One region of the Providencia sp. Me31A genome, then DNA from elsewhere that is predicted to be linked to it. Evidence: predicted binding sites of a transcription regulator. Region 1 holds the regulator's gene; each other region holds the start of a gene.
The links. The regulator Fur, encoded in region 1, represses iron uptake genes when iron is present. The targets are predictions, from matches to a motif close to ATAATAATGAGAACNACTATCAA.
Positions count from the first base shown of each region.

Region 2: ACLPIE_RS05945 (TonB-dependent receptor domain-containing protein) is a predicted target of Fur. The motif match lies at 3,314-3,336, and genes of this name have one in related genera.
Region 3: ftnA (non-heme ferritin) is a predicted target of Fur. The motif match lies at 3,674-3,696, and genes of this name have one in related genera.

Region 1 covers NZ_JBKQGZ010000007.1:78,128-85,729, reverse strand. Annotated here, with positions in the region: gene ACLPIE_RS07335 (peptidase domain-containing ABC transporter) at 1-413, shown strand, start outside; gene ACLPIE_RS07330 (HlyD family type I secretion periplasmic adaptor subunit) at 428-1,756, shown strand; gene ACLPIE_RS07325 (type I secretion system permease/ATPase) at 1,760-3,859, shown strand; gene ybfE (LexA regulated protein) at 4,028-4,321, shown strand; gene fldA (flavodoxin FldA) at 4,475-5,002, shown strand; gene fur (ferric iron uptake transcriptional regulator) at 5,260-5,709, shown strand; gene ACLPIE_RS07305 (bactofilin family protein) at 6,353-6,883, shown strand; gene chiP (chitoporin ChiP) at 7,094-7,602, opposite strand, start outside.
Region 2 covers NZ_JBKQGZ010000005.1:175,426-183,027, forward strand. Annotated here, with positions in the region: gene ppsA (phosphoenolpyruvate synthase) at 1-850, opposite strand, end outside; gene ppsR (posphoenolpyruvate synthetase regulatory kinase/phosphorylase PpsR) at 1,135-1,968, shown strand; gene ACLPIE_RS05940 (3-deoxy-7-phosphoheptulonate synthase) at 2,093-3,142, shown strand; gene ACLPIE_RS05945 (TonB-dependent receptor domain-containing protein) at 3,497-5,629, shown strand; gene ACLPIE_RS05950 (hemin-degrading factor) at 5,749-6,798, shown strand; gene ACLPIE_RS05955 (heme/hemin ABC transporter substrate-binding protein) at 6,814-7,602, shown strand, end outside.
Region 3 covers NZ_JBKQGZ010000012.1:14,460-22,061, reverse strand. Annotated here, with positions in the region: gene ACLPIE_RS11405 (CoA pyrophosphatase) at 154-714, opposite strand; gene pabB (aminodeoxychorismate synthase component 1) at 698-2,077, opposite strand; gene ACLPIE_RS11395 (YoaH family protein) at 2,202-2,381, shown strand; gene yebF (protein YebF) at 2,577-2,942, shown strand; gene ACLPIE_RS11385 (DNA polymerase III subunit theta) at 3,311-3,541, opposite strand; gene ftnA (non-heme ferritin) at 3,825-4,328, shown strand; gene copC (copper homeostasis periplasmic binding protein CopC) at 4,545-4,931, shown strand; gene copD (copper homeostasis membrane protein CopD) at 4,933-5,829, shown strand; gene ACLPIE_RS11365 (DUF2511 domain-containing protein) at 5,895-6,242, shown strand; gene ACLPIE_RS11360 (DUF1480 family protein) at 6,656-6,889, opposite strand; gene ACLPIE_RS11355 (PqiB family protein) at 7,036-7,602, opposite strand, start outside.

The DNA.
Region 1 (7,602 bases):
TGGATGACGTAGTCTGTGCAGCTAAAATGGCTGGAGCCCATGATTTTATCCTTAAATTACCAATGGGTTATGACACAGTACTCGCTGAAGGGGGAACATCCCTTTCTGGAGGACAAAGACAGCGTATAGCAATTGCCCGCACACTACTAGCTAACCCAAAAGTGATTATTTTTGATGAGGCCACCAGTGCTTTAGATGATGAATCCCAAGCTATTATTCAAGAAAACATGGATGTGATAGCTAAAGGAAGAACCGTGATTACTATCGCACACCGTTTATCAACAATTCGCCACCACCAGCGAATTATTGTCATGCAAAATGGAGAAATTATTGAACAAGGCAGCCATCAGCAGCTTATTGATCAAGATAGTTTCTATAAACATTTATGGGCCCTGCAACAGTCACTAAAATAAGACACGGACGTAACATGAAACATCGATTAGAACGCAACCGTTATAATAGTTTTTTACCATCTCATTTAGCAATTTTAAAAACACCACCATCTTATTTAGCCATGTATGTCGCGATATCAATCAGTATTGGTATTTTCATTGCCGTGGCTTGGGCATACTTTGGCAAGTTAGATATTCAAGCCACCACTCAAGGGAAATTAATTGTGTCGGGTCGTACACAACTCATTCAAGCGTTTGAGTTAAGTCGATTACAACAGATCCACGTTGTGGATGGTCAAGCCGTCAAAAAAGGTGACCCGTTACTGACAGTCAATGTGCTGGGGGTTGATCAAGATATTCTTAGCTTGAGTTATCAACATAATTTTCAAATAGCTGAGACATTAATCCATCAGGCCCTGCTCTCTCAGCAACCTATAACTCAATTCCCCGGCTTTTATCAGTTAACGGAAGCAGAGCAAAAAAGCGCATTAGCCAGCTATCAAACCCAACTAGCGGAGTTTACATCACTGGTCAACGAAATTGGCAATGATATACAGATAAACATCGTTAACCAGCGGGCACGTAAGAATGAACTAAGGTCTATTGATGCTTTGATAAATAACATTAAAAAGCGACTTGATGCACATCGTTCACTGACTCAGAAGCAATTAATCAGCCAGAAAGAATTTTTAGAGCAAGAACGAGAGCTGTTAATCGCAAAAAAAGAAAAGGTAAATAAATTATCTGAGTTATCTACATTAGCAAGCCAACACAATGCATTAATTGAAAAACAAAAGAGGATCAAAGCGCAAAAAAAACAAGAATGGGATGACAAGTATAAACAAGCTGCTTTCAAACAAGTTTCTCTTGAACAGGAACTATTAAAAAGCAAAGAAAGGAACCAACTTGAAGTTATTCGTGCGCCAGTAGATGGTACTGTACAACAGCTCTCAACTTATACTTTAGGTGCGGTACTGCAACCCGCACAACAGCTGATGGTTATCGTGCCAAACAATCATGTGCAATTAGCAGAAATCAAAATCTTGAACAAAGATATTGGGTTCATTCGCGAAGGGTTAAGAGCCGATGTCAAAATAGATGCCTTTCCCTACACACGTTACGGCACCATTGAAGGCGAAATTATCTCCATTTCACGTGATAGTACACAAGATGAAAATCTTGGCCTCGTTTTCTTAGGGCAAATAGGGCTTAACAAGAAAGAATTATTGGTTAACGGTAAATACATTGAACTCACTCCAGGGCTTTCTATCGTTGCTGAAATAAAAACAGATAAGCGCCGAGTCATCGATTATTTACTTAGCCCTATAAATGAATACACATCTAATGCAATGAGAGAAAGATAATTGATGGAACAGCTAAATAATAATGGATTGGATGCCTTAGTATGGGTAGCTAAGTATTACCATAAAAATGTCACGGCTGATCAACTCAGACACGCCATTGGTATGCAAACAATTTCCCCGACAGAATGGGAAATTAGAGAATGTGCTCACATTTTAGGCTATGAAACAGGGCTAATTACTTCACCGTATTCAAAGTTAGCTCATATTCCTCTTCCTGCTCTAATCTATACAAGTGGAACTTGGCAAATTCTATATCAAGATAATGAGTTAGTACTCATTAACCCACTTAATGATGAAAGCAAGCCAATTAAAGACATAAATATTGAGCAGGAAACTGAATTTGATGTTCTGTTAATTAAAGAGCAGTTGGAATCTGAGCAAAAAAAAGCCTTTGGCTTTAGTTGGTTTGTTCCTTCCATCCTAAGGCAACTAGCTAAATTACGAAATATTTTTATCCTTTCTGCCATTATTCAGATATTTGCTTTAGTGAGCCCTTTATTATTTCAAAATTTAATTGATAAAGTGCTAGTTGGCCGAAGCCTCTCCAATTTGCACATTATTGCTTTAGCTATCATGGGGATAGCTATTGCTGAACCTATATATGGGTTTATTCGTAATAAGATTTTCAGTCATACTAGCGGGCAAATTAGTGCAGAACTATCTGGAAAGATTTATCGCCACCTTATGGCTCTCCCTTTAAATTATTTTAAGACCAGAGCCACAGGAAAAATTATTGCGCGGGTTCGGGAATTAGCGCATATACGGCAATTTCTAACTGGTTCAACTCTAATGTTATTTATTGATTCTATTTTTGTACTGTTATTTATCGCTATTTTATTTTCCTATAGCAGCGTAATGGCATGGATTTTATTAGGGTCAATGGGGGTATTTTTTGTCCTATGGATGGTACTAGGCCCAATCATTCGCCAACAAACTGAAAAATCTTATCAAGCGGATGAAAACGGCCTGACTTTTCTCACGGAAACCATCACTGGAATAGAAACGATAAAAACAACCGCGACAGAAAAATACTTTAATCAACGCTGGAAGAAAATATTCAGTAAACAGTTGACGCAAAATTTTAAAGTTTCGATGCGTAGTGAGGTTGCAACTCAGTTGATAACTCTTGTCAGTAAAGTCACTACAGCAATCCTCTTATGGGTCGGTGTGAAAGAGGTGTTAAATGGAGGAATGACGGCGGGAGAGTTAGTCGCATTTAATATGCTAAGTTCACATGTTACTCAACCTGTTTTAAGGTTTGCCCAAGTTTGGCAAGACTTTCAACATACAATAATCTCACTACGCCGCGTTGGGGATATCTTAGACAACCCTATCGAAAATGAGAGAAAAGGTCTTGCAAGCACCACCAATATTCAAGGAAAAATTGAATTTCAAAATATCCGATTTCGCTATCATCCCGATACACCAGAGGTTCTCAATAATCTCTCCCTGAGCGTTAATGCAGGGGAATTTATTGGTATTACAGGCCCATCTGGTTCAGGAAAAAGTACCTTAACCAAACTATTACAGCGGCTTTATATACCGCAACACGGGCAAGTCATTGTTGATGGTACGGATTTATCTGTAGCAGATACGATATCACTGAGACGGAGAATGAGTGTTGTCCTACAAGAAAGTACTCTCTTCGTTGGGAGTATTGCTGATAATATCCGCTTAAGTATGCCGCAAGCTTCCGATGAACAGGTTATTCATGCAGCAAAATTAGCCGGTGCTTATGATTTCATCATGGATTTACCTGACAATTTTAATTATCTCTTATCAGAAAAAGGGGGAAATCTCTCCGGTGGTCAGCGACAAAGAGTTGCACTGGCCCGCGCTTTATTGACAGAGCCCGACATTTTAATCCTTGATGAAGCCACTTCTGCACTGGATTACGAATCAGAGGCCGCCATTATGGCAAACATGCCATTGATCGCACAGGGAAGAACTGTGATAAGCATTGCACATCGCTTAAACACGATTATGCATGCGGATAAAATATGTGTGCTAAACAATGGGCAAATCATCGAAATAGACACTCATGACAATCTCCTAAAATCCAAAGGGCTATACGCCAGTTTGTGGCGACAACAAACCCAGTAAGAGCTGAAAAAAGCATCACTCATATGGCAAGTGGTGCTTTTTTATTAAAACTGCTTTATTTTTAGCCTATTAAGCATATTGCCCTATGATGCAACTATAGCACTAGCGAATTAGCTAGGGTATCATGGCGCGCTGAATTACTGGCACACCCCTTTAGCAGTTATAAACATGGCAAAAGAACAAACTGATCGTACCACTCTGGATTTGTTCGCTGAGGAACGAAGGCCTGGGCGACCTAAAACAAGTCCTCTATCACGAGATGAACAATTAAGGATAAACAAGCGCAATCAATTGAAACGCGACAAAGTAAAAGGATTGCGTAGAGTTGAGTTAAAACTGAATGAAGAAGCTGTCGCTGTATTGAATCAGTTAGCTGAAGAAAAAAATATAAGCCGTAGTGAATTAATCGAAGATATTTTATTGTCACAACTTGAACAGGTTAATGAAACAATACGCAAATAGTGTCATCTTGATAAATCACACAAATTTGACAGACTTAGAAACATTTTTTCGCCAAAATAAGGCGTAAAATTCTATTTATTTTCGATCTAAGTGAACGTTAGAAGCCCATATTTACTTCTATATCCCTTAGAAAAACAAGAGGTTAATCACTTTATGGCAGTCATAGGTATTTTCTTCGGAAGTGACACTGGTAACACAGAAAATATTGCCAAGATGATCCAAGAAAGATTAGGCAAAGATGTAGCAGAAGTTCATGATATTGCGAAGTGCAGTAAAGAAGATATCGACGCTTTTGATATTCTACTTCTGGGTATTCCAACTTGGTACTACGGTGAAGCTCAATGTGATTGGGATGACTTTTTTCCAACTCTCGAAGAAATTGATTTTGAAGGTAAACTTGTCGCTTTATTTGGTTGTGGCGACCAAGAGGATTACGCAGAGTATTTCTGTGATGCGATGGGAACTATCCGCGATATTATCGAACCACGTGGTGCTGTAATTGTAGGTCACTGGCCAACGGAAGGTTACCATTTTGAGGTTTCGAAAGGCATGGCTGATGATAACCATTTTATTGGCTTAGCTATTGATGAAGACCGCCAACCTGAGTTGACTGAAGAACGTGTCGATGCATGGGTAAAACAAATCTCTGAAGAAATGTCTTTAGCTGAAATTATTGGCTAAGCAAATTTATCTTATAGATAATGGGTCACATGTAGCTCAAAATGCACCATTAGCATACGTGATCCAGTCTAAAATAATCGATAAAATATCCTAATAGGGTAGACTTACGAAAGATTATCAAAATAATGAGACAATACATGGTTTCTATTTTTATTTTCCATGCCTATAATTGTAAATCAGTTTAGAAGACAACTGGATTTATGTTAAAAATGTCTCATTATTGTTAAATTTTGATTCAAGATACAGGACAAACCCGCATGACAGACAACAATAAGGCATTGAAAAATGCTGGACTCAAAGTCACTCTTCCAAGATTAAAGATTTTGGAAGTACTTCAAGAGCCTGAGTGCCACCACGTCAGTGCGGAAGATCTCTATAAAAAGCTGATCGATATGGGCGAAGAGATCGGGTTAGCTACCGTATACCGCGTATTGAACCAGTTTGATGATGCAGGTATCGTAACCCGTCATAACTTCGAGGGTGGGAAATCTGTATTCGAATTAACTCAACAACATCATCATGACCACTTAATCTGCTTAGATTGTGGGAAAGTGATTGAGTTCACTGACGAATCTATTGAAACTCGCCAGAAAAGTATCGCCGCTCGTCATGGTATTAAATTATCTAATCATAGTTTATATTTATATGGTCATTGCGCAGATGGTGATTGCCGCGAAAGTGCGGACGCACACGAAGCAAAAGAGTAAAACACTGTCATCCCTTAGTCAAAAGGGATGAATACAAACTAAAAACCCCAGATAGAATTGCTATCTGGGGTTTTCTTTTTGCAATGCTTAATGTTATTTCTTTTTTATAGTGATATTCCTAGAGGTATGCTTAACTGTTTCATTTTTATTGTTAATTTATTGTCTTAATAGCAATAACATTGAAGTTCTATATAATAAGTTGCAATTCAATTTAGATCCTTTATATTATTTTACTGATAAATTTATTGCCACTCTATTCTAGAGTATTATTTGAATATCATGGTGATATATAAACAGCACCGATGATGACTTCCTCAATTTATAACATATGAATATATATAAATTTATCTCATTAACTCACCATAAGTGTATTAACCCAAATTAATCATACTTGGTAAAATGTAATAAAACGTAAATTTACAACTTTAGAGCGTGCATAATTATTTAGATTAAACTGATTTTTTTGTAATTTGTAAGAGATTAACTGATGAAAAAAATATACCTTTTTATTAACATTAGTTTTTTCTTCTGGTTTCTTACTTTAATAGGATGGTTTTTCAATTACGCAACCATCACCTTGTTTTCATTTATATTATCAATTTTGTTCTTGATCTTATACTTCAATCAAAAAAAGGTAGGTAACATGTTCACCAAAAGACAAAACAAGCCAGCTCCAGAGATAAACATACAACCAACAGCTAGTGAGCCTGAAATTATTGCGAAAACAGCTAAGATAGAAGAACAAGTTACCACCGCCACTGTCAGTGAAGAAAAGACCAATACGGTGATCTCAAGAGATGTTATTTTTGAAGGAAACATTACTTCTAATGAGCAAGTACATATTTATGGTAAAGTCATTGGCAACATTACAGGTAAAAATAATAGCGTTAAAGTAATGCTCAATGGACAAGTTATCGGAAATATTACCTGTAACGATCTGGTTGTTAATGGTCGAGTTGAAGGTGAGTGCTTATCGGACTCCATCAATATTGAAAATAATGGTGAAATCCACGGTACTATCCATTACAGTAATTTATCAATTAAAAAAGGTGGTATTTTGTCAGGCCAAGCAAAAGTAAAAAACACTGCCTCACATGCTGATAAAGTGACTTTATTGAAAGATAAAATAAAGCATGACATTCCTACCGTTAATGAAGATAAAGGTATCGCTTAAATTTAAGCATTAGCTTACTTATTTAGAAAGTAAGGTGAAATGAATCCACCTTACTTTCTAGTTTAAAACTATTCTTTAATATACGTATATTTTCTTGTCTTATTATTCCATTTAATATCGTTCATATATGTTATGCGATTTAACAATATAATTTAATGGCAACCACAATACATATTTTATAGTAGTCATCTTACTCAGTAGATATTGCCACTAAAAAATGGTGAACGGCATCATCACCATAAATTTAATATCTTTTTCATCTTGGAAGATATTACCATAACCACCTCCATAACTAGGAATATCAGTATGGTTATCATACTTAGTAAAGTGCAGTTTAAATAACGTATCTTTTGCTCGCCCTGATTGTACGGTATATAAAATATCGAAGTTCCATGCACTTTCTTTTAAGCGAACATCTTGTGCATATTGTGAGTTAGTACTCGGCTTCGCATCCCAACCATAAATATAAGATGTTCCTACTTGCCAACCCTCTAAATCCCAATTTTTTAAATCGTACATCACGCCTGCATAAACGGCTTTTTCATTATTGGCGTTCCAGTCCGAACGACCATCCCACCAAATATCCATCCTACCGTTTGATGTTGCCCAACCTGGAGTCATACGCTGTAGGAAATATCCTTGATTGCCTTTCGCTTTGACATAAGTCCCTTCCACTTTAAAATCGAACTGCTCATAGGTATAGCCGAATGTCATCGCTT
Region 2 (7,602 bases), on a different contig from region 1:
CTTCAATTTGTACTTGTTTACCGTGCTCTTTACTGTTGGCATAGACCATTTGTAATTTTTTAGAGCCAAGTGTACGACGTACAATCGCTGGGCGATTATTAATTAACGTTGGTTTGTGGACATAAAATTCATCAGGATTCACGGCGCCTTGTACCACCATCTCACCTAAACCATACGCAGAGGTGATAAATACCACTTGATCAAAACCGGATTCAGTATCAATGGTAAACATAACACCCGATGAGGCTAAATCAGAACGCACCATTCTTTGTACACCAGCAGATAGCGCTACACCACGATGGTCATAGCCTTGGTGAACACGGTACGAAATCGCACGATCATTAAATAAAGAAGCAAAAACATGTTTAATCGCAACGAGAACAGCATCAATTCCTTGAACATTAAGGAATGTTTCCTGTTGCCCCGCAAACGATGCATCAGGCATATCCTCCGCCGTTGCCGATGAACGAACAGCAAATGAAGCGTCAACCTCTCCTTCTGAAAGCGCGGCAAAAGCATCACGAATATCTTGTTCCAACGCCTTCGTAAAAGGTGTATCAATCACCCATTGACGAATCTGGGCACCTGCTACAGCTAGTTGGTTCACATCATCAATATCCGTTTCATCTAGCAGGTTATAAATGCGCTGATTTACACCGCTCTGCTCCAGAAAATCATTAAACGCCTGTGCGGTTGTCGCGAAACCGTTAGGTACGGATACACCCAGATCAGATAAATTAGTGATCATTTCACCGAGAGAGGCGTTTTTTCCACCTACACGGTCAACATCATTCATCCCTAATTGGTTATACCAAAGTACATTACACGGAGTGAGGCCATTTGTGGACATTGAAAGCGATCCTTTTATAGCAATTTAGTGACAGAGTACAAATCGTAAAATATCTTATTGGCGAAAATTCGCCTCGTGAAATAGACTAGCACAGACGCTACAAGAAGATGGACAGGTGAATCGTTCCATCAAGTAAGAAAAATTTTTTGTTCTAAAAATCAGTCAATAAATGGCTATACTTCTCCCTATAAACTAATTTTTAAAATTTAAACAAAGATAATCTTTCTAAAAAACTAATGATAAATACATAAAAGATAATGAACAAACTAGGTGCGATAAACAATATGAACAACCAAGTACAAAGAACGGTATTCTTTATTTCTGATGGCACGGCAATCACAGCTGAAACTCTTGGGCATGCAGTGCTTTCACAATTCCCACTAGCGTTCATTTCTTATACCTTACCTTTCGTCACCACCCCTAGCCGCGCACAAGAAATCAAACAAAAAATTGATACGCTATATGATGAAACTCAACTACGCCCTTTAGTGTTTTATTCCATTATTTCTCCCGAAGTTAAAGACATCATCACGCAAAGCTCAGGTTTTTGCCAAGACATTGTCCAAAGCCTTGTTGCCCCAATTCAAAAAGAAGTGGGGCTTGAGCCTGAACCCAAACTGAATCGCACCCACGGCTTATCAATGCAAAATATGAATCAATACGATGCACGTATTGCAGCTATTGAATATACCCTTGCTCACGATGATGGAATTTCATTGCGTAATTTAGACCAAGCTCAAGTCATTCTGATCGGTGTCTCCCGCTGCGGTAAAACACCTACTAGCTTATATTTAGCCATGCAATTTGGCATCCAAGCCGCAAACTACCCGTTTACCGCAGATGATATGGATAACTTACAATTACCTGCAGCGCTTCGCCCTTATACTCATAAATTGTTTGGTTTAACTATCAGCCCTGAACGTTTAGCTGCTATTCGTGAGGAGCGTAGAGAAAACAGTCGCTATGCGTCTATTCGCCAATGTCGTATTGAGATTGGTGAAGTAGAAGCTTTATTTAGACAGAATAAAATTAACTACTTAAATACAACCAATTACTCAGTTGAAGAGATTTCAGCCAAAGTTATCGATACCATGGGCTTGCAAAGACGGATATTTTAATAAATACAAAATAAAAAAAATTATTCATGCAATTTACGTTGGAGGTTGAAATTAAGCCATATTCGTTTATTGTGATCTTTATCACTGATATGGCGAGTGCCTATTAAAGTTTTTGAGAACAAAAATGCAAAAAACTGATGAATTACGTACTACGAGAGTGGACAGCTTAATTACACCACAAACTCTCGCTGATGAGTTTCCTATTTCTCAAGCTGTCGCAGAAAACGTGACAGCGTCACGCAAGCGCATTGAACAAATTTTATCTGGTGAAGATCCCCGGCTGTTGGTGATTGTTGGCCCATGTTCAATTCATGATATTGATGCCGCTATTGAATATGCAACGAAGCTAAATGTCTTAAAACAGCACCATCAAAACCGCTTAGAAATTGTTATGCGCACCTACTTTGAAAAGCCGCGCACTGTTGTTGGCTGGAAAGGCCTAATTTCAGACCCCAATTTAGATAATTCTTGCCAAGTTAATACAGGTATCCGTCTAGCGCGTAAATTACTCATAGAAGTTAACCAGCTAGGCCTTGCAACAGCAACTGAATTCCTTGATATGGTGACAGGTCAATACATTGCAGACCTCATTAGTTGGGGAGCCATTGGAGCGCGTACGACAGAAAGCCAAATCCACCGCGAAATGGCTTCTGCGCTTTCTTGCCCTGTCGGCTTCAAAAACGGCACTGATGGTAATATTAATATTGCCATTGATGCTATCAGGGCAGCCAAAGCACAACATATGTTTTTATCTCCCGATAAAAATGGTCAAATGACCATCTACCAAACCCGCGGTAACCCCCATGGACACATTATTATGCGTGGAGGAAAACAACCAAACTATTCCGCTGGTGATTTAGCTGCGGCATGCGATAAACTGCGCAAATTTGAGCTTCCCGAACATTTAGTTGTGGATTTCAGTCACGGTAATTGCCAAAAAATCCATCGCCGCCAACTCGAAGTTGCACGAGATATTGCGGAACAAATCAAAGATGGATCTACCGCTATCAGCGGTATAATGGCTGAAAGTTTCTTAATGGAAGGCGCTCAAAAAGTCACAGCAGACCAACCTTTAGTATATGGGCAATCTATCACAGACCCTTGCCTTGGTTGGGATGATACAGAACTGTTAATCGAGATACTCGCCCAAGCCGTTGAGTCTCGCTTCAAGTAATTCTATGCGCTATGATGTAATTACAAAACCCTTTAGTGGTCATATCCTCTAAAGGGTTTTGTATCAAAAACAATATAATAAATATAAAAACATAATCCAAAAGAATGATTCGCTAATAATTCATATAAAAACGAAATTTTCCACCAAAATAACTTGACCCACCCCACTCTAACGATAATAATTCTCACTACGAACTCAATAACCTGTTAGGCATCTATAAAAATTTATTAACATAAATTTATGCTAATAAACTGGCCTGATTAAATGGTCAGTTACGTACAAATATATAGCATTCCACCCAGATGAATTATCTAGACAGCCTACGTAATCTAAAATATCGGAAAAGGATTTCCTATGCATTTTAAAGTGATGATTGCATCTATCTGTGGTTCACAGGCAAAATCAGAAAAGAATTTTTTACATTTTACCACGTTAACCTCTACACTCGTTATAGCTAGCGTAAATCAATCTGCTATAGCTCATCAGGATACAAAAGATATTATTCAAGTAACAAAGCCTCGTTTAAATATAGAAACTATCGCGGTTGCAGAAAAAATTGATGTTATCGACGCTCAATCCCCAGAATTACAATCCTCCAGTACAGCCTTTGACTTACTTAAAGGACAAGCAGGCATTTTTGTCTCTGGTGCAGGAAGTACATATGGGCAAAGTATACAAATGCGAGGTTACGATAATCGTGGCGTCAAAATTACCGTTGATAATATCAGCCAAGATTTTAATTCAGGCTTATTTGATGCCACCTTTGTTGACCCAACACTGATTAAAAAAGTATATGTTCATAAAGGGTCGGGGTCACTACACCACGGAGGTGGTGCTTTAGCTGGCGTCATCGCATTGAAAACAATAAATGCCAGTGATTTGCTCAAACCAAATCAAAAAATAGGAGGAAAGCTGACAAGTGGAATTAACCGTAATAACCATAGTTATCTTGCTGGAGTATCCTTATACGGTCGCACCGAACAACTTGACGGTTTGTTTAGCTATAGCCAACGCAAGAAACAACTAGAGGATTCTTTTACGGCAAGGGCAGCACGAAATCTCAATCATGATGAAAACATAAGGAACTGGATGGCAAAGGCAACATGGTTCGCACATCCAAAATACCAAATAGAACTGCAACTAAAAGATTATCGCAACGATAGCATCACACTAAAAAGACCGACAATTACTGCGGATATGAGCCGATATGGCAATTCCCCCCATAGAAGAAAAAGCCGTCAATGGGATATCATTGTTAATCAAAAAATCGAATTGAATAATAATTTAAACTGGCAGGGTAACTGGGATGCATACTATTCTAATCTAACGTTAAAACAGCTCGACCTAGTTAAAGTTAAAAACACTTTTAATAAATATAGCACTGAACACCGTAAGCAATTTCATTTTGGTACCACGGTTTCTAACCATTTCAACTTGCCAATCAATGCATGGGCTAATCAACTTATTCAAAGTGGTTTTAGTTACAGTCAAGAACAACGAAAATCGAATGAATATGCCACTAGTTTTCCACCCACCCAATTGTCTAATACCTCTATTTGGTTAGCAGATGACCTCACTTTAACGCATTTACCTGTGACTTTCTCTGTGGGTACTCGTTTCACATCTTACCAAGCCTCTCGAGATAATTTTGCAAAAAATCAGCACACTAATTGGTCCTCACGATTTGCAGTGAGTATGACGCCTACATATTGGCTAACCATTAATGCGTCCTACTCTGAAGGTTACCGAACACCTCGAATGTCCGAAATCTATAATGACTCGCTACATTTTAAAAACTTCATGATCAGCTCCGATTTTCTTCCCAACCTAAATTTAAAGCCTGAAAAAAATCAAACAACTGAGTTAGGTTTAAACTTAAGTTTTGATGACATTATCCTTGCAGGAAGCACTCTACAAATGGGAGTTCAGTATTTTAATACTAAAGCTACGGATCATATCGTCATCTTTGGTAAGTACAAATATCTACTGGATGTGATTTACCCTAAGACCCTCTATTACATCAATATTCCCAGAGCATCTATTTATGGAGTTGATGGTTTTTTGCAGTACCAAACACACTGGTTTGACTTAAACGTAAACTACAATAAAACCATCGGCCAAGAGGACGATACTAATTACTCCCTTTCCTCTATCCGGCCAGAAACTCTTACCGTGCGTTTCAATGCACCAATTAGTACAACAGGCCTTTCTCTAGGCTGGACTAGTGAGTTTTCCGCCAAAACTGCTTTCGATGGCAGTGTAGAAACAACGACTAATACAGTAAAAAACCGTTATAAAAAAGAGATAATTCAATATGCTGGATATAGCACACATGATTTCTATGTGAGTTATAACGCTGATCGATTTATTGATGGCCTTAGCTCAACACTCATGTTGAAAAATGTCTTTGACAAAGACTACGTCTCTTCAATGGGCGTCCCACGAGAAGGTCGTAATTTCTATTTCAATGTGAATTATAAATGGTAATACATTAATTAATGCGAAATGTCGGACTCTCTTTTTATACATCTGAACCCTCTATAAATAGCGAATAAACCGACACAATAAAATTGAACCAACCATCTGAAATAACAAGGAAATCATTTGTGAATACAAGAAGTTATAACGATTACCTCCAAGTAAAAGCCCAAAACCCAGAGATGCATACACGCGATTTAGCATCATTATTAGGTATAACTGAAGCCGAACTACTATACTGTCGTGTTAGTCAAGAAAATGTACAGCGCTTATCCAATGATGTTGTCAAAATACTGGGTATGTTGCCTTCTATTGGTTCAGTAAAAGCAATTACACGTAATGATTGTGCTGTGATCATCCAAACAGGACAGTATGATAATGTACGACTCCATCATCATGGAGGGCTTTTTTTGAATCCTAGAAAGTTAGATCTACGCATGTTTTTTGCTCAATGGGACTCAATTTTCACTGTAACAGAAAAAACAAAAGCAGGCTCTCGTCACAGTATTCAGTTTTTTGATAAACATGGAGATGCATTACATAAAATTTATGCCACCGAGCAAACTGATATGGATGCTTGGCAAAATATCATTGCACTCTATTCATCCCCCGAAAATTCGCCGCTTTGTTTAGATAAAACCAGCCCATCTTTAGAAATAGAAATTAACGCCGAACTAAAACAACAAATAGAGCAACAATGGCGTGACATGAAAGATGTACATCAATTTTTCACTATTCTCAAAAATAACAATTTACACCGTCAACAGGTTTTTCGTATCGTCAGTCAAGAGCTAGCATGGCAAGTTCCTACTCATTCATTATCCACATTACTTGCACAAGCACATCAAATACAAAATGAGATTATGCTTTTTGTTAGCAACAGAGGGTGCGTACAAATTTTCACAGGAAGAATCAATAAACCTTCTTCTTTAATCATTGATAACACACAAACTCACTGGTTAAACATTTCTAACACTAATATGAATTTGCATATTAATGAAAATGAAATTGATGAATGCTGGGTGACGAGAAAGCCAACAAAAGATGGTTTTGTGACTAGCTTAGAAGTATTCGATAAACAGAACAACCAAATCATACAAATGTATGGTCAACGTTCTGAAGGAACACCGGAGCAAATAGAATGGTGTAAACAAATATTGGCTTTGCCACATATCTAATGTGAGATTACTGACATGAAATATTGGCTTCTAGTCGTGATCTACCTTGCTATCATCCCATCAAATACAATAGCTAAACGAATTATCACCCTTGGTAGTGATATTACTGAGATTGTATTTGCTCTAAATGCTGGTGAATACGTTATTGCCCGAGATACAGATAGCCAATATCCTGTATCTGCGCGCCATTTACCCAGTGTGGGACACATCAAGACGCTCAATGCTAAGGATATCTTGTCTACACAACCAACAATGGTGCTAGCTAGTGAAAGAGCAAAACCGTTTAATGCCCTAATACGTGTGCAAAATAACGGTGTACGCGTGGTGAAAATAACAAGTAAACTTGCCCTAGAAGCCATTCCCGAAAAAATTAAAACAATCGCTAAAGTTATTGATAAAGTAGCTCTAGGAGAAAAGCTAATTGCGTCACACCAGCAAGAACTTAGCCAAATCAATACCGCAGCCATTGATAAAAAAGTACTATTCATCGTCAATAAAGGCGGTGTGTTGCCTTTAGCTGCTGGATTAAATACAGCGGCAGATAGTTTGATCCGTACAACTGGAGCCCAAAATGCCATGACAACCTTTCACTATTACCACCCCTTGTCTCCTGAAATGCTCATGATTAGCCAGCCTGACTTGATCATCACTAATCACGAGAGTATTAAATCTCTCGGTGGTAGTGATAGCCTCTGGCGATTACCGGGCATCTCTTTAACCCCTGCCGCTAAAAATAAATCCTTACTTATTATTGATGATATTGAAATGTATGGTTTTAGTCTGAATACCCCAAAAATTATGTTG
Region 3 (7,602 bases), on a different contig from region 1:
GAGAATTGATTATAAATAGCACAAAATGGTTGTGGTATGTGTAAAAAACAATCAGATGGTAGAGGTATATTTTGTAAGATATCACGTTATATAACGGTTATTCAAAAATATCACTCTGCAATATAAGCATTGTTTGGTGAAAAATGATAAAAATTAGTCTAGTTGTAAGGCTAGTTGATGAATAATTGATGCAGTCAATCCCCAAACAAGGTGGCCGTTATACCAATAAAAGAAAATACGGTTTTGCCGCCCTGAACGTTTAATATCGACATATTTATGACGTTGCAAAGATAGCGCGTCAAACAGTGGAACTTCAAATATAGATGCGACTTCGCTTGGGTTTGCTTGATACTGGATATTGTTTGGCAGTAATCCAACAATGGGGGTAACTTCGTAGCCGCCGTAACTCTGCAAAGGGGCTAGTTGGCCGAGCACTTTGACTTTTTCAGGAGGAATAGCCACCTCTTCATAAGTTTCGCGTAATGCCGTACTGATTAACGAATCATCCTCTGGGTCGCTAGCACCGCCAGGAAAGGCTATCTGTCCTGCATGAGAGCGTAAAAAAGGAGAACGTTGGGTAAGAAGGAGTGTGGGCGTAGGCTTATTAATAATCGGCAATAAAACAGCGGCCGACTTACCCGCCTTGCGTATTGGCTGGCGGGTTTTCGGTAATGTAAACTGAAAACGGTTAATAAAGTTATTCAGTTTGGTCATCAGTAGTTAACGCTCCTAATAAAGGCAGTATAAGACTTAGCTTATCAAATGTTTCTTGGTATTCCTTATTTGCTTGGCTATCAGCAACGATGCCTCCACCTGCCCAACAGTATAGGTGCTTTTTGTACGTTAGCAGGGTACGAATGGCAATATTGGTATCCATATTACCACAAAAACTAATATAGCCTATTGCACCACAATACCCATGTCGACGGTGCGGTTCTAACTCTTCAATAATTTCCATTGCACGGACTTTAGGTGCTCCGGTGATAGAACCTCCGGGGAAACAGGCACGTAATAAATCAGTAGCGCGATATTGTGTATCTAATTTTGCTGTGACGGTACTGACTAAATGGTGAACAGCAGGAAATGCTTCAACGGCAAATAGTTCAGGGACGTTTACCGTACCGGGGCGGGCTACTCGGCCAATATCATTTCTCAGCAAATCAACAATCATTAAGTTTTCAGCGCGGTCTTTGACTGAACTCGCCAATTTTTCAGCTTGCGCCAGATCGTCCAGTTCATTTTCTAAACGAGGTAATGTTCCTTTAATCGGGCGGGTCTGAATGTCCCCATCCTGTAAAAGAATGAAGCGTTCAGGCGAAATACTGATCACCGCATTTTCGGGAAGGCGTATAAAAGAAGAGAAAGGGGCACCATTGCGGTCAAGTAGGGCCAAAAATGCATTCCATTCATCACCTTTATATTTCGCTTTAAAACGTTGTGCTAAGTTGATTTGGTAACAATCACCACTACGTAAGTATTCATGGATGCGAGCGATGTTATGGTGATAGGTCTCCTCAGACATATTTGATTGCCAAGGGGAGGTTAATTGAAATTTGTTTTTACGAGGGGCTTTTTGTGCTTGTAGCCAAGCTAATCGTGCATCGACATCATCATAGCTGATAAGTGTGGTTGTTTTATTATGATGATCAACGATTAGCGCCCATAAATAGATACCGACAGCCATATCTGGAAACTGGAGTTCAGTTTTTGATAATTCAGGGAGTTTTTCAATACGGCGACCTAAATCGTAACTCCAGATCCCTAAAGCACCGCCATTAAAAGGTAAGTCAACACTGCCATTATCACCCTTTTGGTATTTATCAAGTAATTGCTGGAGTACCTCAAAGGGGTCGGCCTCCGTCATAATAGGCGCTTTCGCCTGCTCAACAACAGTAGTTTGTTGGTGATAAGTCGTTAATGTTGCAATAGGCTCGGCAACCACAATGTCAAATCGATTGTGCGAGTGCTTTGCATGGCCTGAGTGTAACAACATGGCCCATGGCAAGTGCGCGATAGGGGTAAAAAAATCGATTGCCGCATCAGGGCTATAAGGTAATTGGATTCTATTGATAACCATATTGATAAGTATAAATTTCCGCAAATGATTCTAAACAGATTAACATATATTCTTATCTTAATAATCGAAGAGATGTTAAAATCTTAATTATTGATTTTAATATTTTATTAATGAGGTTTAAACCATGTTTTCTGGGATGCCAGCACTTAACCATGAAGAGCAGCAACAAGCCGTTGAGAAAATTCATCAACTGATGGCCGATGGTATGAGTAGTGGTGAAGCTATTGCTTTAGTTGCTCAAGAGATCAGAGAGCAACACCAAGGAAAAGAACAAATCCATATGCGCTTTGATGATGAAAATTAATAATTTGTAAACATACTATTAACATTCATACATAAATCTGATAGATTAATATTAGTTAAGTCATTCTATTTATCAATGACGATTAGCCTGTAACCAGAAGATAACGGGTAAATTTAAACTATTTTTATAGGCTTAAATGGGCAGCTAAACTAATCAACAATCTCTACCTAACAAAAATAGGTATCGGAGGAGAGTATGGAAGCAAATAAAAAGATGGCTGTTGTTTTCGGAACGTGTGCATTTATTTTTAGTACTTTTGCACTTAGCGCAAACAACGAAGAAGGTAAAGCTGCACCCTTTGTCAGTTGCGGTTCATTAACCGAACCACAAGTGGCAGCACAAGTGAAAAGTGATTTTATGCATAACCGTTTGCCGCGCTGGACAGAAGAAAAAGCGGTATTAGGGAAAAAAGCTGTTGCATGGGTGAATGATAGTGAAGTCACAAAAACGGAAACCGGTTATACCGTGCCACTGACAGTTAGAGGCGCAAAAAAAGATCTCTATTATTCTGTTTCAGTAGATTGCCAAAATAATACTGTCACTTATAACACTGTGAAATAGCAAATTATTTTGATTAACAAAGGGAGTTCCTTTTGTTTGTTAAACTAGCTAGGGCTAACAACGGTAAGGTTAGCCCTTTTTGTTATTGCTAACCAAACTTTCTTTAACTCAGCAAGTTACTGTTGCAGTTAAAACGCATTGAGTAGTGGCATCAAGACATATGCTTGCATACCACTCATACCTTAACCCAGACAAATCCACCATGCTTTTAATACGTCAGAGAAAAACGATACATAGAGCATCATGAATATGATAATAAAAATCATAGGTCATTACCTTGCAAGAGAAAATAATGACCTACTACAATGCATAGAGAAGAGAATAGCCAATTACGGCTAAAAATGGAGGGATAAATAACTCCTTACATGTTAGCGATTTTTTGGCTCATAAGGCATACGGGCAAAATTCTGTGAGAGTTGGCGATAGTAAACTAAACGTTCCCTGAAATATTCTCTCAGGTGTTCAGGTTGTTCGCGTTCAACAGCTTCAGCAATAATAGCAATGTTGTAGCGTTCTTTAAATGCCACGCCAGAAGCTAAAAGGTCAACATTAATCTTATCCATTTCATCTTTAGGTAATAAAGCAAGGTTGTGGCTCATAGCGGATCTCAATAATTAAATAAACGACATGCTATTATTATGTGTTAATGAGAAGAAATCTCAATACATTTATTAAAAAATACAAATGAAACTAAATTAAATTACTGTCATATATTAAGATTAAAGCAGTGAAGGATAATGAGATTGATTATTATTGTTTTTAACAAAAGTTATTAATAATCAGTAAATTGAATTTTTTTGTTTTAATATTGTTTTAGGGTTTTAATTATTGTAATACTGTGCATAATATTACTCATTAGCAATTAATCGATAAGGTATAAATATGTTAACTACAGATATGATCAAAAAATTAAATGAGCAATTAAACCTTGAATTCTATTCTGCAAATCTATACTTGCAAATGAGTGCTTGGTGTAGTGATAAAGGTTATGAAGGTGCTGCTGCTTTCTTGAAAGCACATTCACAAGAAGAAATGGAGCATATGCAGCGTTTATTTGATTACCTTAGCGACACAGGCGCACTGCCACTATTAGGCCAAATCGCCGCTCCGCCAGTAGCATTTAAATCTATTGCAGATGTTTTTCAACAAACTTATGAACATGAGCAACTGATCACAAAAGAGATCAATAAATTAGCTCATTTAGCAATGACCACGCAAGACTACTCCACGTTCAACTTTTTACAGTGGTATGTCGCTGAACAGCACGAAGAAGAGAAATTGTTTAAATCTGTACTGGATAAACTGGATATGGTGGGTGAGTCTGGTAAGGCGCTTTTCTTGTTAGATAAAGACTTAAAAAGCTTGTCCTCTTCAACACATATCTAGTCTACTGTTTAAATGCATCTAATTGATGTATAAAGACCTTATTAGACTTATGGACATGGAGTCGAGATTTCAATGTTCATAAGTCTTTTTCTTTTCATTTTGTGTGAAAACTCACAGGATAGGCCGATAAAACCTATTTTTAAGCGGTAAAAATGGTTTTTTTCCGTATAATGATTGGCAATAATTCTAAATTCACCTGTAAATTAAGGGGTTACTATGCCAATTAACCATATTAAATCTTCGTGGCGCAAACTAAGTGCAGTCGCAGTTCTTTTCTTAGGTATGTCTTTTCAACAAGCTTTTGCTCATGCTCATTTAAAAGATCAGCTTCCCGCTGAAGGTGCAGCAATAGAGCAAGCACCAGAATCAATTACGTTGAATTTCTCTGAAGGTATTGAAGTTAATTTTGCTAAGATCAGCATTATTGGTCCAGAGAACAAAGTTGTCAAAACAGGTAAAGCGGCTTTAGACCCGAGTAATGACACCAAGGTCATCGTGCCTGTTGAAGACAAACTGGTTGCAGGAAAATACGATGTAAATTGGAGTGTAGTTTCAGTTGATGGGCACAAAACGAAAGGGACATACAGTTTTACAGTGAAATAACATGTCACTAGACGCTTTTTACACGCTTATTCGTTTTATCCATTTTATCGCTGCAATATTGATGTGCGGAATGTCAATATTCGCAGCGGTACTTTGCCGTGACCAATTTAGCTATTTACTAGGTCGTTATCTTAATAAAAGTATCTTCTTTTGTGCGATTATCACTGTGCTGACAACATTTGTTTGGATGATTGCACAAGCTGGTTTGATGGGAGATGGCTGGGAAGATAGCATTAATTGGCAAATATGGCAGGGAGTTTTAGGGACATCGTTTGGTCAAATATGGCGTTGGGAGTTGTTCTGCGCTATCATTTTGTTGTTTGTACTATGTATTAAACCAGTGAAATTGCGTTTAAACCTTATTTTAATCCTTTCTACTATATTGCTGGGTTTGCATGCTTTTATTGGGCATGCAGCAATGCACGATGGCATTATTGGAGTTCTTCATCAGGCCAATCAGTTCATTCATCTCATTAGTTCAGCATATTGGTTTGGCGGTTTGTGGCCATTTTTGATATGTATTCAATTTTTGCGACACAAACAAGAACTAGTGCAGGGGATGGATAAACAAATTATCAATACAATGATGCGCTTTTCTCGTGTTGGTCATATTGCTGTTATATTAGTAATTATCACTGGCATCATTAGCTCAATGACGATACTCCCTGATTGGCCATTGGAATATTCAGGCTCTGAATACCAATCGTTACTTTGGTTCAAAATTATTTTGGTTTTAGGTATGGTACTGTTAGCACTGTTCAATCGTTATTATGTTGTGCCGAATTTAAAGCAGCGTGGCCGTTTTAATCTATTGATAATCAATAGTTGGGCTGAGTTGTTACTTGGTACAATGGCAATTCTTGCAGTCGCTATTTTTGCGACCTACCAACCTATATAGCAAAGCTGTCTTATATCATGAAGTTAGTGGACAAAGATTTTTTAATGTTTAACAAGGTCATTTCAATGAAATACAAACTGATTATTTGTTCGTTGTTACTCAGTGGAACAATGAGCAGTGCCTTTTCTGCACCATTAACCTCCGTTAGTAAAAAGCAATTTGGTGACGACTGGCCATTTACGCGTGAAGAAGTAATGTTAGAGTGCCGTAGTAATGGAGCGTTGGTGGTGATTAACCCTGCAACATTAATGCAATACCCATTAAATGAAACAGCTACGGTGTTAATGAACAATAAAGAAATCAAAGCACAACCCATTGATGTACTACTGGCACCTAGTGACACAGTTAAAACTGTTGAGGAAAGAATACAGCCATTAAAAGAAGCGGCACAAAAGCTTTGTGTTACTAAGTAAGTTAGCAACTTCTGCTTAGTGTGCTATAAAATCAGTAGGGAAATGGAAGAATTAATAATTTTACTTATTAATCAATACAATACGGTCATGTAAGGTATTACTTATTGCTGGTATAGATAAAACCTATTGAACAAGTTGTTTAATATTGGAAAATTAAGCAATAATTTGTGTTAATAATATGTAAAATAATTGATAATAAATGTGGTAAGAACGTGAGTTCAACGCTAGTATTAGATTGTACTTTGTTACGTCTCAATAGCAATTTTAGCGCACGGCTCTGCCAGAGCCATTTCCCAAGGCCTGGTAATCGGAATCTACCAGGTCTCTTTTTTTGCCTATTATTTTGTTAATACTCATTGCATTGTTACTCGCCCGTTCTTACCTGAATCAATAACTCGCATATCATTTACCTGCTAAGCGAGTTTCATAATCCAATGGTGATTTTCTTTATCATAGCGATGACGATAGAGTAAAACCGGTTTTTCGTCCAAAGTTGCAGGGATGCTAGTGTGCTCATCCCAACCATCTAATTGCATACAGAAGTCTGTATCTGAATCACAAGGAATGCTTACCGTATCACTCTTGTGAGAAGCCATAACTGCATCATTAATTTCATAGGAAGATATTTTCAATTTTACAATACACATAACATCACCTCACTTACGCATTTTGTTGATATATATTTAGCCTAACAGAACTAAGCATAGTATAAATGGAATTCATTTCCAAAATATTTTTTCTGCAATAAGTAATAGAAGGTGCAATGTATTGTTAACATGCACCTTTATAGCGATTATTTTTTAGGTATTGATGTGCCCCAGTTCAAGTAGTCGCTAGGTGCCTCTAATTTCAGAATGAAATGTTGCTCCGACTTAGCTTTGGGGGCCAAAGGTACAGTAGGAGGGGTAGCAAGCGTGATCCCTCCACGGACAAATTGCCTAAATGTCCCACTTTTCATTACACCACCAGTAAGACCAAAGGAGAGATTAAAACCTGAAGATTGCCAAAATTCGGTATTATCACGTATCAAATATTGGTACTCTTTTCCTATACGTGTAGCGACATAAACACGATCGGAAAGTTCTCCCAAATAAAGCCCTGTCACGACGCCAACTTCTAATCCTCTAAATAAAATTGGGGTACCAACCTGAATAGAGCCCACATCACTGGCATCTAAGTATATTGTGAGACCATCTAAATAGCGTGAATCAGTGATATTGGCTGTTTGTAGCTCAAATTGGTAACGGTTTTTATTATTGCGCCCAGGCTCGGCGCTGATATAAGGTTGTAAGATACTATCAAGGTTATTCAATCCCGCAGGGGAGAGTTCAGGTGTTACGATAGCAAAGCGGCTACCTAT